Lichenibacterium dinghuense: one gene and its partner. The protein of the gene in region 1 binds, or shares a complex with, the protein of each later gene. Links are inferred from orthologs where the notes say so. Each region holds a gene or a part of one and is shown on either strand. Other genes may lie near its edges.

Region 1 (8,368 bases):
TGATGCGGTTGTAGTTGCCGTGCGGCTCGTCGCCGAACATCACGACGTCGAACTGGTCCGCGCCGCCGCGCTTGAGGATCTCCTCGACCGCGCGGGCCCCGGCCATGCCGTTGCCGATCACCACCAGCTTGCGTTTGCTCATGTCGAGGTCGCGATCCTGCCTGCGGGTTTGGCGGACAAGCTCGCGAGATCCGTGCCACGCGGGGACGTGTCCGCGCATGGCTGGGTTTCCGGACCGCCCCACCCGTCATCGGACGGCTGCGATCGTCATCGCGAGCGGAGCGACGCGATCCAGCCCCCGCGTTCCAAAAGGGCCGCTCCCGGGTCGAACTGCCTCGCGGCGCGGCGCCCGACAGTCCTGGATCGCGTCGCTACGCTCGCGATGACGGCGGAGAACGCGGGCGGCGTCGAACTGATCCGAAGGTGTCGTGCCGGGACCTCGCCGAAGGCCGACGGCCTTTGGAAGCCGAAGTCACACCTCCATCAGCCCGAGGTCGAGCACGATGTGGCCCTCCGCGCCTTCGGGCGCCGACACCAGCACCTCCACGAGCGTGTCGGGCTCCAGGTCCTCCAGCACGGCGAGCGGCACGTGGACCGCCGCCCCGGCGCCGACGGGGAAGAGCCGCATCACCCGGCCGTCGCGCGTCACCGTCAGGCAGGCGAGCGCCGCGGCGGAGTTGCCGGCGCGCAGGTAGATCACCTGGGCGCGCCGGTCGGGCGGCACGCGGTAGCTCACGCCCGCGGCGAGCGGCGCCGGATGCTCCAGCCCCGCCCCCACGAAGGGGAACACGCCCGTGATGGTCCTGGGTCGCGACTGCATGGCGCTGGTTCCGGTCAGGCCGCCGCCCGCTCGACCCGCACCGCGCAGACCTTGAACTCGGGCATGCGCGAGGTGGGATCGAGGGCGGCGTTGGTGAGGACGTTGGCGGACTGGCCGTCGCCCCAGTGGAAGGGCACGAACAGCGTGTCGAGGCGGATCGTCGGCACGAGCCGCGCCTTGACCGCGATGGTGCCGCGGCGCGTCGTCAGCCGGGCGAGGTCGCCCTCGGCGAGGCCGAGGCCGCGCGCCGTCTGCGGGTGGATCTCGACGTAGGCGCCGGGCTCGGCGCTCGCGAGCTCCGGCACGCGGCGCGTCTGCGAGCCGGACTGGTACTGCGCCAGCACGCGGCCCGTCGTCAGCCAGTAGGGGTAGTCCGCGTCCGGCTCCTCGGCGGAGGGGCGGTGCTCCACCGCGTGGAAGCGCGCGCGGCCGTCCGGCGTCGCGAAGCGGTCGAGGAACAGCCGCGGCGTGCCGGGGTGGTCGGGCTCGGGGCACGGCCAGAACACGCCGTCCTCGGCCACGATGCGGGCGTAGGAGATGCCGGAATAGTCGGCGACGCCGCCCCGGCTCGCGCGCCCGAGCTCCTCGAAGCCGGGCTCGGCTCGGGCCGGGAAGGCGGCCGAGGAGCCGAGACGCGCCGCCAGGGCCTCGATCACCTCGGCGTCCGTCATCACGCCAGCGGGCGGCGCCACGGCGCGGCGGCGGCGGATCACCCGGCCTTCGAGGTTGGTCATGGTGCCCTCCTCCTCGGCCCATTGGGCGGTGGGGAGCACCACGTCGGCCAGCGCCGCCGTCTCGGACAGGAAGATGTCGGACACGACCAGGAAGTCGAGCCCGGCGAGGTTCGCCTTGACGCGCCCCGCCGACGGCGCCGACACGACGACGTTGGAGGCCAGCACCATCAGCGCCTTGACGCTTCCGCCCGGCGCGGTGGCGTCGAGCAGCTCGTCGGCGGAAAGGCCGGGGCCCGGCAGCGCGTCGGGGTCGACGCCCCACACCGCGGCGACGGCGGCGCGGTGGGCCGGATCGGCGATCCTGCGGTAGCCGGGGAGCTGGTCGGCCTTCTGGCCGTGCTCGCGCCCGCCCTGGCCGTTGCCCTGGCCGGTCAGCGTGCCCCAGCCGCAGAACGGCCGGCCGGCCTTGCCGAGCGCCAGCGCGAGGTTGATGAATGCCGACACGTTGTCGACGCCCTGGCTCTGCTGCTCGGGGCCCCGCCCCGTCAGCACCATGGCGGTGGCGGCCTCGCCGAGGATGTGGGCGGCCTCCACGATCTGCCGCTCCGGCACGCCGGTGACGCGCTCGACGCGGTCGGGCCAGTGCTGGGCCGCGATGCGGCGCACGGCCTCGAAGCCGCTGGTGCGCTCGGCGATGAAATCCGCGTCGATCAGCCGGTCGCGGATGGCGACGTGGAGCAGGCCCGTCGCCAGCGCGCCGTCCGAGCCGGGCGTCGTCTGCAGGTGCAGCGTGGCGAGCTTGGCGGTGGCGCTGCGGCGCGGGTCGACCACGACGAGCCGGCCCCCGCGGGCGCGCTGCTCGTCGAAATACTGCATCAGCGGCGGCATCGTCTCCGCCGGGTTGCTGCCGGCGATCAGCACGGCCTCGGCCCCGGCGATGTCGGCGATGGGGAACGGCAGGCCGCGGTCGAGCCCGTAGGCGCGGCCGCCCGCGGCGGCGGCCGAGGACATGCAGTAGCGCCCGTTGTAGTCGATGTTGGCCGTGCCGAGCGCCAGCCGCGCGAACTTGCCGAGCAGGTAGGCCTTCTCGTTCGTGAGGCCGCCGCCGCCGAACACGCCCACGGCGTCGGCGCCGTGCCGGGCCCGAACCTCCGAGAGGCGCGAGGCCACGCGGTCGAGCGCCTCGTCCCAGCCGGCCTCCCTGAACGCGCCGCCCTTGCGGTCGCGGACCAGCGGCGCGGTCAGCCGCTCGGGCGAGGCGAGCAGCGAGGCGGCGGTCCAGCCCTTGCGGCACAGGCCGCCGCGGTTGGTGGGAAAGTCCCGCGCCGCGACGGAGAAGCGCCCCTCGGCGTCGGGCACCAGCGTCATCCCGCATTGCAGCGCGCAATAGGGGCAGTGGGTGTCGACCGGGGCGAGGCCGGAGGCCGGCAGGGGATCGGCCTCCCGCGTGTCGGCCGGCGCGAAAGATTGAACGGTCATCGAAGCTCTGGGACTCGGCTCGCGGGCGCCGCGGCGGCTCAGGGCCGGGCGCGCGCGGCGCCGCGGCGGCCGGCGGCGCGGCAGGAGAGCGGGGCGGCGGTCCTGGCCATGGCGGCGGCCCTCCTGAGAACGGGTGGGCGCGGAGGCCCTCGCGGCTCACGGAAGCAACCGCCATGCCATGGCGCCGCCCGGGATCGCGCCGCGGCGCACCATCCCGGACGGCGCGCGATCCGGGCAGCCTGCCCGGCGATGCGGCATCCGGGCCCGCGGGCCGGCCGGGCGACAGGCGCCCGCGGGCCGTGGTAGGCTCGGCGCCATGGCCATGAGACCTTCGGCTCGCACGAGCCCGCGCGGCAGGGCCGCGACCGCCTCGATCTTCGACGCGCCCGCCTCGGCACCGAACGACGAGGCGGAGGGCTCGCGCCTGTCCAACACGCCCGAGGTCAGCGTGACCGAGCTGTCGGGCGCGCTGAAGCGCACCGTCGAGGAGCGCTTCGGCCACGTGCGGGTGCGGGGCGAGGTGTCGAACTACCGCGGCCCCCACTCCTCCGGCCACGCCTATTTCTCGCTGAAGGACGAGGGCGCCCGCATCGACGCCGTCGTGTGGCGCCACAGCTTCGCGCGCATGCGGGTGAAGCCGGAAGAGGGCATGGAGGTCGTCGCCACCGGCAAGATCACCACCTTCCCGGGCAAGTCCGCCTACCAGATCGTCATCGAGTCGCTGGAGCCGGCCGGCGTCGGCGCCCTCATGGCCATGGTGGAGGAGCGCCGCCGGCGCTTCGCGGCGGAAGGGCTGTTCGAGCCGGCGCGCAAGCGCGCCCTGCCGTTCCTGCCCGCCGTGGTGGGCGTCGTCACCTCGCCGACCGGCGCCGTGATCCGCGACATCCTCCACCGCATCACCGACCGCTTCCCGCGCCGCGTGATCCTGTGGCCCGTGCGGGTGCAGGGCGAGGGCAGCGCCGAGGAGGTGGCCCGCGCCATCCGGGGCTTCGACGCGCTCCCGCCCGGCGGACGGCTGCCGCGGCCGGACGTGCTGATCGTGGCGCGCGGCGGCGGCTCGCTCGAGGACCTGTGGGGCTTCAACGACGAGGTGGTGATCCGCGCCGCCGCGGAATGCCGCATCCCGCTGGTGTCCGCCGTCGGCCACGAGACCGACTGGACGCTGCTCGACCACGTGGCCGACCTCCGTGCGCCAACCCCCACCGGCGCCGCCGAGCTCTGCGTGCCGGTGCGGGCCGAGCTCGCCGTGGGGCTCGACCGGCTCGGCGCCCGCCACGGCGCCGCGATGCTGCGGCGGGTGGAGGGCGCGCGCGACGCGCTGCGCTCGGCCGCCCGCGCCCTGCCGGACGGCGCGGAGCTCCTGGCGCTGCCGCGCCAGCGGCTCGACCGCGCCGCGACCGCCCTGCCCTCCGCGCTGCGCCGCGGCGCCGACGCGCGCCGCCTCGCCGTGGCGCGGGTCGGCACCCGCCTCGCCGCCCAGTCGCCCGGCGCGCGCCTCGCGCGGGCGGCCGAGCGCCTGAGCGGCCTCGACGCGCGGCTCGGCCGCTCGGCCGCCGTGCTGGCCGACCGCCGCCGCGGGCGGCTCGACGCCGCCGCGGCGCGGCTCGGCGCGGCGCTGGTGAGCCGCGCCGCCCTGGCCCGCCAGCAGAACGCGGCGGCGCGCCAGCGGCTCGACGCCCTGGCGGCCCGGCTGAAGCCCGCCGCCGCGCGGGCCAACGACCGGCGGCGCGAGCGCGTCGAGCGCCTGGCGCAGCTCCTCGGCACGTTGGGCTACAGGTCGGTGCTGGGCCGCGGCTACGCCCTCGTGCGCGACGCCGCCGGCCAGCCGCTGCGCTCCGCCGCCGGGGTCGCGCCCGGCGCCCGGCTCGGGCTGGAGTTCGCGGACGGCGTCCTCGCCGTCGAGGCGCTGGGCGGCCCCGCGGGGGGCACCCCGCCGACCGTACCGGACGCGCCGAAGCGGAAACCCGCGGCGCCCCGCGCCCCGCGCCCGCCCGCCAGGACGGCCCGGAGCGCGAAGGCGCCCGTGAGCCAGGGCGACCTGTTCTGATCCGACGCCCGCGCCGGGTTTGACCTCGACGGCTTTCGCCGCCAGGGTTGCGCCGCGCGGCCGTCCACCCCCTCGTGGCGTCGCCCGATCCCGCGGAACCCCATGGACCTGCCCGTCTCCCTGCAGCGCGCGCTCCAGCGCCTCAACGGCGCCATCGACGCGCTCGACGCCGCCGCGGAGCGCCGCGCCGAGGCGGACGCCGCCCGCGCCGACGCCGAGGTCGAGTATGCCGTGATGCAGGACGACCGCTCGCGCCTCGCCGTCGAGCTCGACGCCGCGCTGGCGAGGGCCCGCGCGCTCGACCGCGTGGCCGGCGAGGTGGCGGCGCGGGTCGACCGCGCCGGCGCCACCGTGCGGGGCATCCTGGCCGAGCTCGACCCGACGGGCTCGCGCCCGCTCGGCCCGATCTGAGGCCGCCGTGGCCCAGGTCAACGTCAGGATCGGCGGCCGCGTCTACCGCATGGCCTGCGCGGACGGCGAGGAGGAGCACCTGGCGGGGCTCGCGGCCCGGCTCGACGGCAAGATCGGCGAGCTGCGCGGCAGCTTCGGCGAGATCGGCGACACGCGCATCACCGTGATGGCGGCCCTGACGATCGCGGACCAGCTCGGGGAAGCCGAGCGCCACATCGCCGCGCTGGAGGGCGAGAACGACCGCCTGCGGGCCGAGCAGGCCGGTGCCGACGCGCGCATCGACGCCCTCGCCGAGGCGGCCGCCGGCGCGATCGGCGAGGCCGCGGCCCGCATCGACCGCGTCGCCCACGCGCTCGACGCGGGGACGGCGCGCGGCTGATACGGCATCCGGCCGATGTGCCGTATCGCCAGCCCGCGCGGCGCATGAGCGAAGCCGACATCCGCATCCCGAAGGGATTCAACGGATGTCGTATGAGAGCCGCGACCCCGCTCCGCCTACCGGTCCGCCGCGCGATGACTTAGGATGGCGGACCGCTTCCGCACCGGGTCCGCCGATGTCCGCCGCCGCCGCCAACAGCCTGATCCTGGTCGCGATCGGGCTCGTCTTCGCCGTGCTGATGGCCGGGCTGGTCAACATGGTGCGCGGCGGCAGTTCCAACACGTCGCAGCGGCTGATGCGCTGGCGCGTGGGGCTCCAGTTCGTGGCCATCCTGGTGGTCATGGCCGTGCTGTATCTCAGGGGGTAGAACGCCGTGGTGGTCCTCAATCGCATCTACACGCGCACCGGCGACGACGGGACGACGGCGCTGGGCTCGGGCGAGCGCCGCCGCAAGTCGGACGTGCGGATCGCGGCCTACGGCACGGTGGACGAGTGCAACGCCGCCATCGGCATGGCGCGCCTCCACGCGGCGGCCGAGTCGCCGAAGCTCGACGCCATGCTGGGGCGCATCCAGAACGACCTGTTCGACCTCGGCGCCGACCTCGCGACCCCGCCGGCCGAGGGCGAGGCGGAGGGCTCCCGCCTGCGCATGGTGCAGGCCCAGGTGGACCGGCTGGAGCGCGAGATCGACGAGCTCAACGCCGACCTGTCGCCGCTGCGCTCCTTCGTGCTGCCCGGCGGCACGCCGGCCGCCGCCCACCTCCACCTCGCCCGCACGGTGTGCCGGCGCGCCGAGCGGCTGATGGTGGACCTCAAGGTCGGCCACGGCGAGGCCGTCAGCGCCGCGGCGGTCGGCTACGCCAACCGCCTGTCGGACTTCCTGTTCGTGGCCTCGCGCCACTGCAACCACCTCAAGGACGGCGACGTGCTGTGGGTGCCGGGGAAGAACCGGTAGGGGCGCGGGCTCGAGGGCCGCTCATCCCTTGCGGGCCGCCTTGGCGGCGGCCCGCTCGGCGCGCAGCAGCTTCGCCCGGCCGTCCTTCGTGGTCTGCCGGGCGCGGCCGATCGCCAGCGCGTCCTCCGGCACGTCCTCGGTGACGGCGGAGCCCGACGCCACGTAGGCGCCGCGCCCGACCGTGACGGGCGCCACCAGCGACGAGTTCGAGCCGATGAAGGCCCCCTCGCCGATCACGGTGCGGAACTTGCCGTAGCCGTCGTAGTTGCAGGTCACCGTGCCGGCGCCGATGTTGGCCTCCGCGCCCACGCTGGCGTCGCCGATGTAGGTGAGGTGGCTCACCTTGGCGCCGTCGCCGATGTCGGCGCTCTTCACCTCGACGAAGTTGCCGACCTTGGCGGCGCGCCCGAGCGCCGCCCCCGGCCGCAGCCGCGCGTAGGGCCCGACGTCGGCGTTCGGGCCCACCCGCGCGCCTTCGAGGTGCGAGAAGCTGTGGATGACCGCGCCGTCCTCGACCCGCACGCCGGGCCCGAAGACCACGTGCGGCTCGACCACGACGTCGCGCCCGAAGCGCGTGTCGTGGCTGAGGAACACCGTGCCCGGCGCCTGCAGCGTCGTGCCGCCGCGCATCGCGGCGAGCCGCAGCCGCGCCTGCACGGCGGCCTCGGCGCTCGCGAGCTGCGCGCGGTCGTTGACCCCCATGGCGTCGGCCTCCGGGCAGGAGATCGCGGCACAGCGCCGCCCGTCGGCCAGCGCCAGCTCCACGGCCGCGGTGAGGTAATATTCCTTCTGGGCGTTGTCGCAGCCGACGCGCCCGAGCAGGTCGAGCGCGGTGCGGCCGTCGAGCGCCATCGGCCCGGCGAAGCAGAGCCTCACGGCGCGCTCGGCTTCCGTCGCGTCCTTGTGCTCGCGGATGGCGACGAGCGCGCCGTCCTCCGTCAGCAGCCGGCCGTAGCCGGTCGGGTCGGCGGCCTCGAAGCCGAGCGCCACGAGGCCGGCCCCCGCGGCCAGCGCGGCCCGCATGTCGGCGAGCGCCGCGGGCGCCACCAGCGGCACGTCGGCGAACAGCACCAGAAGGTCGTCGTAGCCGCGCGCGATGGCGTCGCGCGCCGCCAGGACCGCGTGGGCGGTGCCGAGCCGCTCCGCCTGCACGGCGATCTCGGCCCCCGGGAAGGCGCGCCGCGCTTCGGCCGCGACGTCGTCCCGCCCCGGGCCGACCACCACGACGACGGCCTCGGCCCCGGCCTCCGCCACGATGCCGAGCACGTGGCCCAGCATGCTGCGCCCGGCCAGGCGGTGCAGGACCTTGGGCGTGTCGGAGCGCATGCGCGTCCCCTCGCCCGCCGCCAGCACCACGGCGAGGCACCGTCTCGATCCGCTCATCCCGTCCGAACTCCCGCGCGTCCGCCTTCCCATCGACGCGCCGCCTTAACAGGAGATTGCGGCGAAGGCCCATCCGGCCCGCGGCGGCGGTGCAGCGCGTGCAAAAATCGCCTCGCCGCACGTCGGATATGGGCTATACGAGGCGATGCGGCCGGCGGCGCCCGGACCGGGCTCCCGCGGGGATGAGTGCTTCGCTTCGAGCGACGATGCCCGGCGCGGC
Region 2 (3,815 bases), 3.9 Mb from region 1 along the record:
ATGCCGAGCGCCGCCAGCCCCTGCTCGCGCACGTCCTCGATCTTGGCGACCGAGGCCGGCGGCAGGCCGAGCGCGGCCCCTTCCTTGGCCAGCACGTCGAAGGTGACGTTGGTGGGCACCACGTAGGCGCCGCGCTCCTTCACGAGGCGCGCCGTTTCCGGGGTGATGAGGTTGCCGTGCTCGACCGACACCACGCCGAGTTCCACCGCGCGCCGGATCGCCTCGTCGGTGTAGAGGTGGGCGGCCACGTAGGTCTGGGCGTTGCGCGCCTCCTCGACGGCGGCGCGGATCTCGTCGGCCGACAGGCCCAGGAAGGCGATCGGGTCGGTGGGCGACGACACGCCGCCGTTGGCCATGATCTTGATGAAGGCCGCGCCGCCCTTGATCTCCTCGCGGCAGGCGCGGCGGACCTGGTCGACGCCGTCGACCACGCGGCCGAGCGAGCCGGCGCGGTCGCGGTAATAGTCGACGTCGCGCGCGTGATAGGGGCCGCGGTAATCGGTGTGGCCACCGGTCTGCGACAGAGCCTTGCCGCAAATGACGAGGCGCGGGGCCTCGATCAGGCCCTCGTCGATCGCCTGCACCAGCCCGACGTCGGCGCCGCCGAGGTCGCGCACCGTGGTGAAACCGCGCATCAGCATGCCCCGCATGATGCGGGCCGAGCGCACCGCCACCAGGGTGTTGGGCAGCTCGGCGTTGCGCCCGAGGTCCGCCACCGTGGCGATCACGTGGACGTGGCAGTCGATCAGCCCCGGCATCAGCGTGCGGCCGCGCAGGTCGACGGTGCGGGCCGATGAGGCGCGCAGCGGCCGGTCCGACACCTCGCGAATCACGCCGTCCTCGACGAGCACGTGGCGGTCGGCGAGCGCGGCTTCGGCGCGGCCGTCCAGGACCGAGGCGTTGGCGAAGAGGGTGGTGGCCATGGGTGTCTCCGGAGCGGGCGGCTCGGCCCCGCCATCATGCATACAGGGCGGGCCGGGTCGAGGGCATGCGCGGGACCACGATGACTTGCATGCAGAATGCCCAGGCGTGCCGGCAACATGGGCTTGTCCGACGACGGCCCGCCGCTAGGCTGCGGGATCCGCATCGGGCCGCACCGGAGCCGCCATGACCGACCTGACGTCCCGCATCGAGCGGCTGCCGTTCTCGCCCTTCCACTGGAAGCTGCTGCTGATGGGCGGCCTCGGCTACACGTTCGACGGGCTCGATCTCGCGGTCGTGGCCTTCGTGCTGCCGGTGCTGCGCGGGCTGTGGTCGCTGTCCAGCGTGCAGGTCGGGGTGCTCGGCAGCGGCACCTACGTGGGCTACCTCGTGGGGGCGCTGCTGGCCGGCGTGCTCGGCGACCTGATCGGCCGCCGCGCCGTGATGATGAGCGCGCTGGTGATCTACTGCGCGGCCTCGCTGGCCAGCGCCTTCGCGAACGATTGGACGGCGTTCCTGGCCTGCCGGGTGGTGGCGGGCGCGGGGACGGGCGCCGAATCGGCCATCGTGGCGCCGTTCCTGGCCGAGTTCGTCGCGAGTCGCTACCGGGGTCGCTTCACGGAGTCGCTGGCCGGATTCTTCTCCTTCGGCTTCTTCGGCGCGGCGCTGCTCGGATATTTCGCCGTGCCGGCCGCGCCTTCCGCCTAGCGCGCCGTGCTGGCCCTGACGGCCGCGCCGGTCCTGCTGCTGCTGTGGTGGCGGCGGGCCCTGCCCGAGTCGCCGCGCTGGCTCGCCAGCGTGGGCCGCACCGCCGAGGCCGAGCGCGTCGTCGGGCGCATGGAGGCGGAAGCCGGGATGACCGGCACCACGCGTCCCGAGCCGGCCCCGGCAGCCCGAGCGGCGGTCCCGGCCGCGGCGCGGGGGTCTGCGGCGCGCAACCTCGCCCTGCTGTGGTCGCCGGCCCTCCGGCGGGTGACGGCCATGAGCTGGATCATGTGGCTGTCCATCACCTTCTGCTACTACGCGTTCTTCACCTGGATCCCCAGCCTGCTCGTCGAGAGCGGCATGACGATCACGAAGAGCTTCGGCTATTCCATCGCGATCTTCGCGGCGCAGATCCCGGGCTACTTCTCGGCCGCTTGGTTCAACGAGCGGATCGGACGCCAGCTCACCATCGCGTCCTACATGGTGCTGGGTGGGCTGTCGGCCGTGGCGCTGGCGCTGAGCCACGCGGACGGCACCGTGATGGCGGCGGGCGTGTGCCTGTCCTTCTTCATGAACGGCACCTACGCGGGCGTCTACGCCTACACGCCGGAGATCTTCCCGACCGCGATCCGGGCCACGGGCACCGGCACGTCCTCGGCTGTGGGCCGGCTCGGCGCCATCGCGTCGCCGGTGCTGGTGGGCTGGCTCTACCCCAACCTCGGCTTCGCGGGCGTGTTCGGCGCCACCACGCTGGTGCTGCTCGGCGGCGCGCTCGCCGTGATGGTGATGGGCATACCGACCCGCGACCGGTCCCTCGAAGCCATCGCGGCCGCCGAGTTCGGCGCGTCGCCGGCGCCCTCAGCCGACTCCCCCCGGGCGGCCGACGCCCGGAGCTGACGTCAGTCGGCGTCGAAGGGCTCGGCGCCGGCCGGCTTGCCGTCCGCGCCGAGCGTGATCTTCTCGATCCGCATCTCGGCACTGCGCAGCAGCCCGTCGCAGTGCTTCTTCAGGGCCTCGCCGCGCTCGTAGATGGCGATGGAGTCCTCCAGCGCGACGTTGCCGCGCTCCAGCCGCGTCACGATGTCCTCGAGCTCCGCCAACGCCTTCTCGAAGGGCAATGCGGCGATCTCGCCCAAGCCTGCCTGATCCAAGTCCGAAACCTCGCCCTTCCTCACGTCGTATCACCATGGCGGCCCGGGCCAGGAAGGCAAGGCCGATCGACCGAGACACGATCCCCCCATGACACAAGCCATGAACCCGGCCCGGCCGCGGCTGATCAAGCGCCACAGCGCGCTCGTGCGCGTCACCCACTGGATCAACGCCCTCTGCCTCGTGCTGCTGCTGATGAGCGGGCTGCAGATCTTCAACGCCCATCCGGCCCTCTACGTCGGATCAAAATCCGACTTCTCCGACCCCGTCTTCGCGATCGACTCCCGCGACGTGAACGGCCACACCGAGGGCTACACGGCGCTGCTCGGCCACAGCGTGAACACCTCGGGCGTGCTCGGGCTGTCCGACGTCGCCGGCCAGCCGACCGAGCGCGCCTTCCCGAGCTGGATCACCCTGCCCTCGAACCAGGACCTCGAGACCGGCCGCCATTGGCACTTCCTGATGGCGTGGCTGCTGGTCATCAACGGCGTGCTCTACCTCGCCCACGGCCTGTATTCGCGCCACTTCGCGCGCGACATCGTGCCGGACCGCGACGAGCTCGCCCACACGGGCCAGGCGGTCGTCGACCACCTCAAGCTGCGCTTCCCCCACGGCGAAAACGCGCGGGGGTACAACGTCCTGCAGAAGCTCACCTATTTCGCGGTGATCTTTGTCGCCCTGCCGCTCATCGTTCTGGCCGGCTGGACCATGTCGCCGGGGCTCGACGCCGTCTTCCCGTTCCTGACGACGGTCCTCGGCGGCCGGCAGACCGCCCGCACCATCCACTTCGTCGTGGCCTGGGGGCTCGTCGCCTTCTTCGTGGTCCATATCGCGATGGTGCTGCTGACCGGCGTCCTCAACAACATGCGCTCGATGATCACCGGCTGGTTCGACACGGGCGAAGCCAAGGACAGCGAGGTCACCACCAATGCGTGAGATCCGTCATTCCCGCCGCGGGCTCATCAAGGGCGCGCTGGCGAGCCTCGGCGGCCTCGGCCTCGCGGGCTGCGACGGCGGCGCGGACAACCCGATCGTGCAGA

The links.
Region 2: the proteins of xseA (region 1) and L7N97_RS25190 are in contact, whole or in part, in a cryo-EM structure (PDB 8TXR), measured with the Escherichia coli proteins. The link is inferred for Lichenibacterium dinghuense from one-to-one orthologs.

What each region holds. Positions count from the first base shown.
Region 1 is NZ_JAJLMN010000001.1:1,341,911-1,350,278, forward strand. The notes cover bases 2,734-5,654. They hold xseA (exodeoxyribonuclease VII large subunit), read left to right. Parts: upstream 2,734-3,289; coding sequence 3,290-5,020; downstream 5,021-5,654. Other genes in these bases: L7N97_RS06430 (molybdopterin oxidoreductase family protein), read right to left, coding at 2,734-2,973; L7N97_RS06440 (DUF4164 family protein), read left to right, coding at 5,123-5,431; L7N97_RS06445 (cell division protein ZapA), read left to right, coding at 5,439-5,654. Outside these bases: L7N97_RS06420 (FAD-dependent oxidoreductase), read right to left, coding at 1-142; L7N97_RS06425 (molybdopterin oxidoreductase), read right to left, coding at 473-820; more of L7N97_RS06430, read right to left, coding at 835-2,733; more of L7N97_RS06445, read left to right, coding at 5,655-5,810; L7N97_RS06450 (twin transmembrane helix small protein), read left to right, coding at 5,986-6,177; L7N97_RS06455 (cob(I)yrinic acid a,c-diamide adenosyltransferase), read left to right, coding at 6,184-6,765; bifunctional UDP-N-acetylglucosamine diphosphorylase/glucosamine-1-phosphate N-acetyltransferase GlmU, read right to left, coding at 6,787-8,148. UniProt on the Escherichia coli protein: Bidirectionally degrades single-stranded DNA into large acid-insoluble oligonucleotides, which are then degraded further into small acid-soluble oligonucleotides.
Region 2 is NZ_JAJLMN010000001.1:5,240,819-5,244,633, reverse strand. Bases 1,145-3,815 are described here. They hold L7N97_RS25190 (exodeoxyribonuclease VII small subunit), read right to left. Parts: upstream 2,763-3,815; coding sequence 2,526-2,762; downstream 1,145-2,525. Other genes in these bases: L7N97_RS25180 (molybdopterin-dependent oxidoreductase), read left to right, coding at 3,704-3,815; L7N97_RS25185 (cytochrome b/b6 domain-containing protein), read left to right, coding at 2,866-3,711. In the rest of the region: L7N97_RS25200 (metal-dependent hydrolase family protein), read right to left, coding at 1-923. UniProt on the Escherichia coli protein: Bidirectionally degrades single-stranded DNA into large acid-insoluble oligonucleotides, which are then degraded further into small acid-soluble oligonucleotides.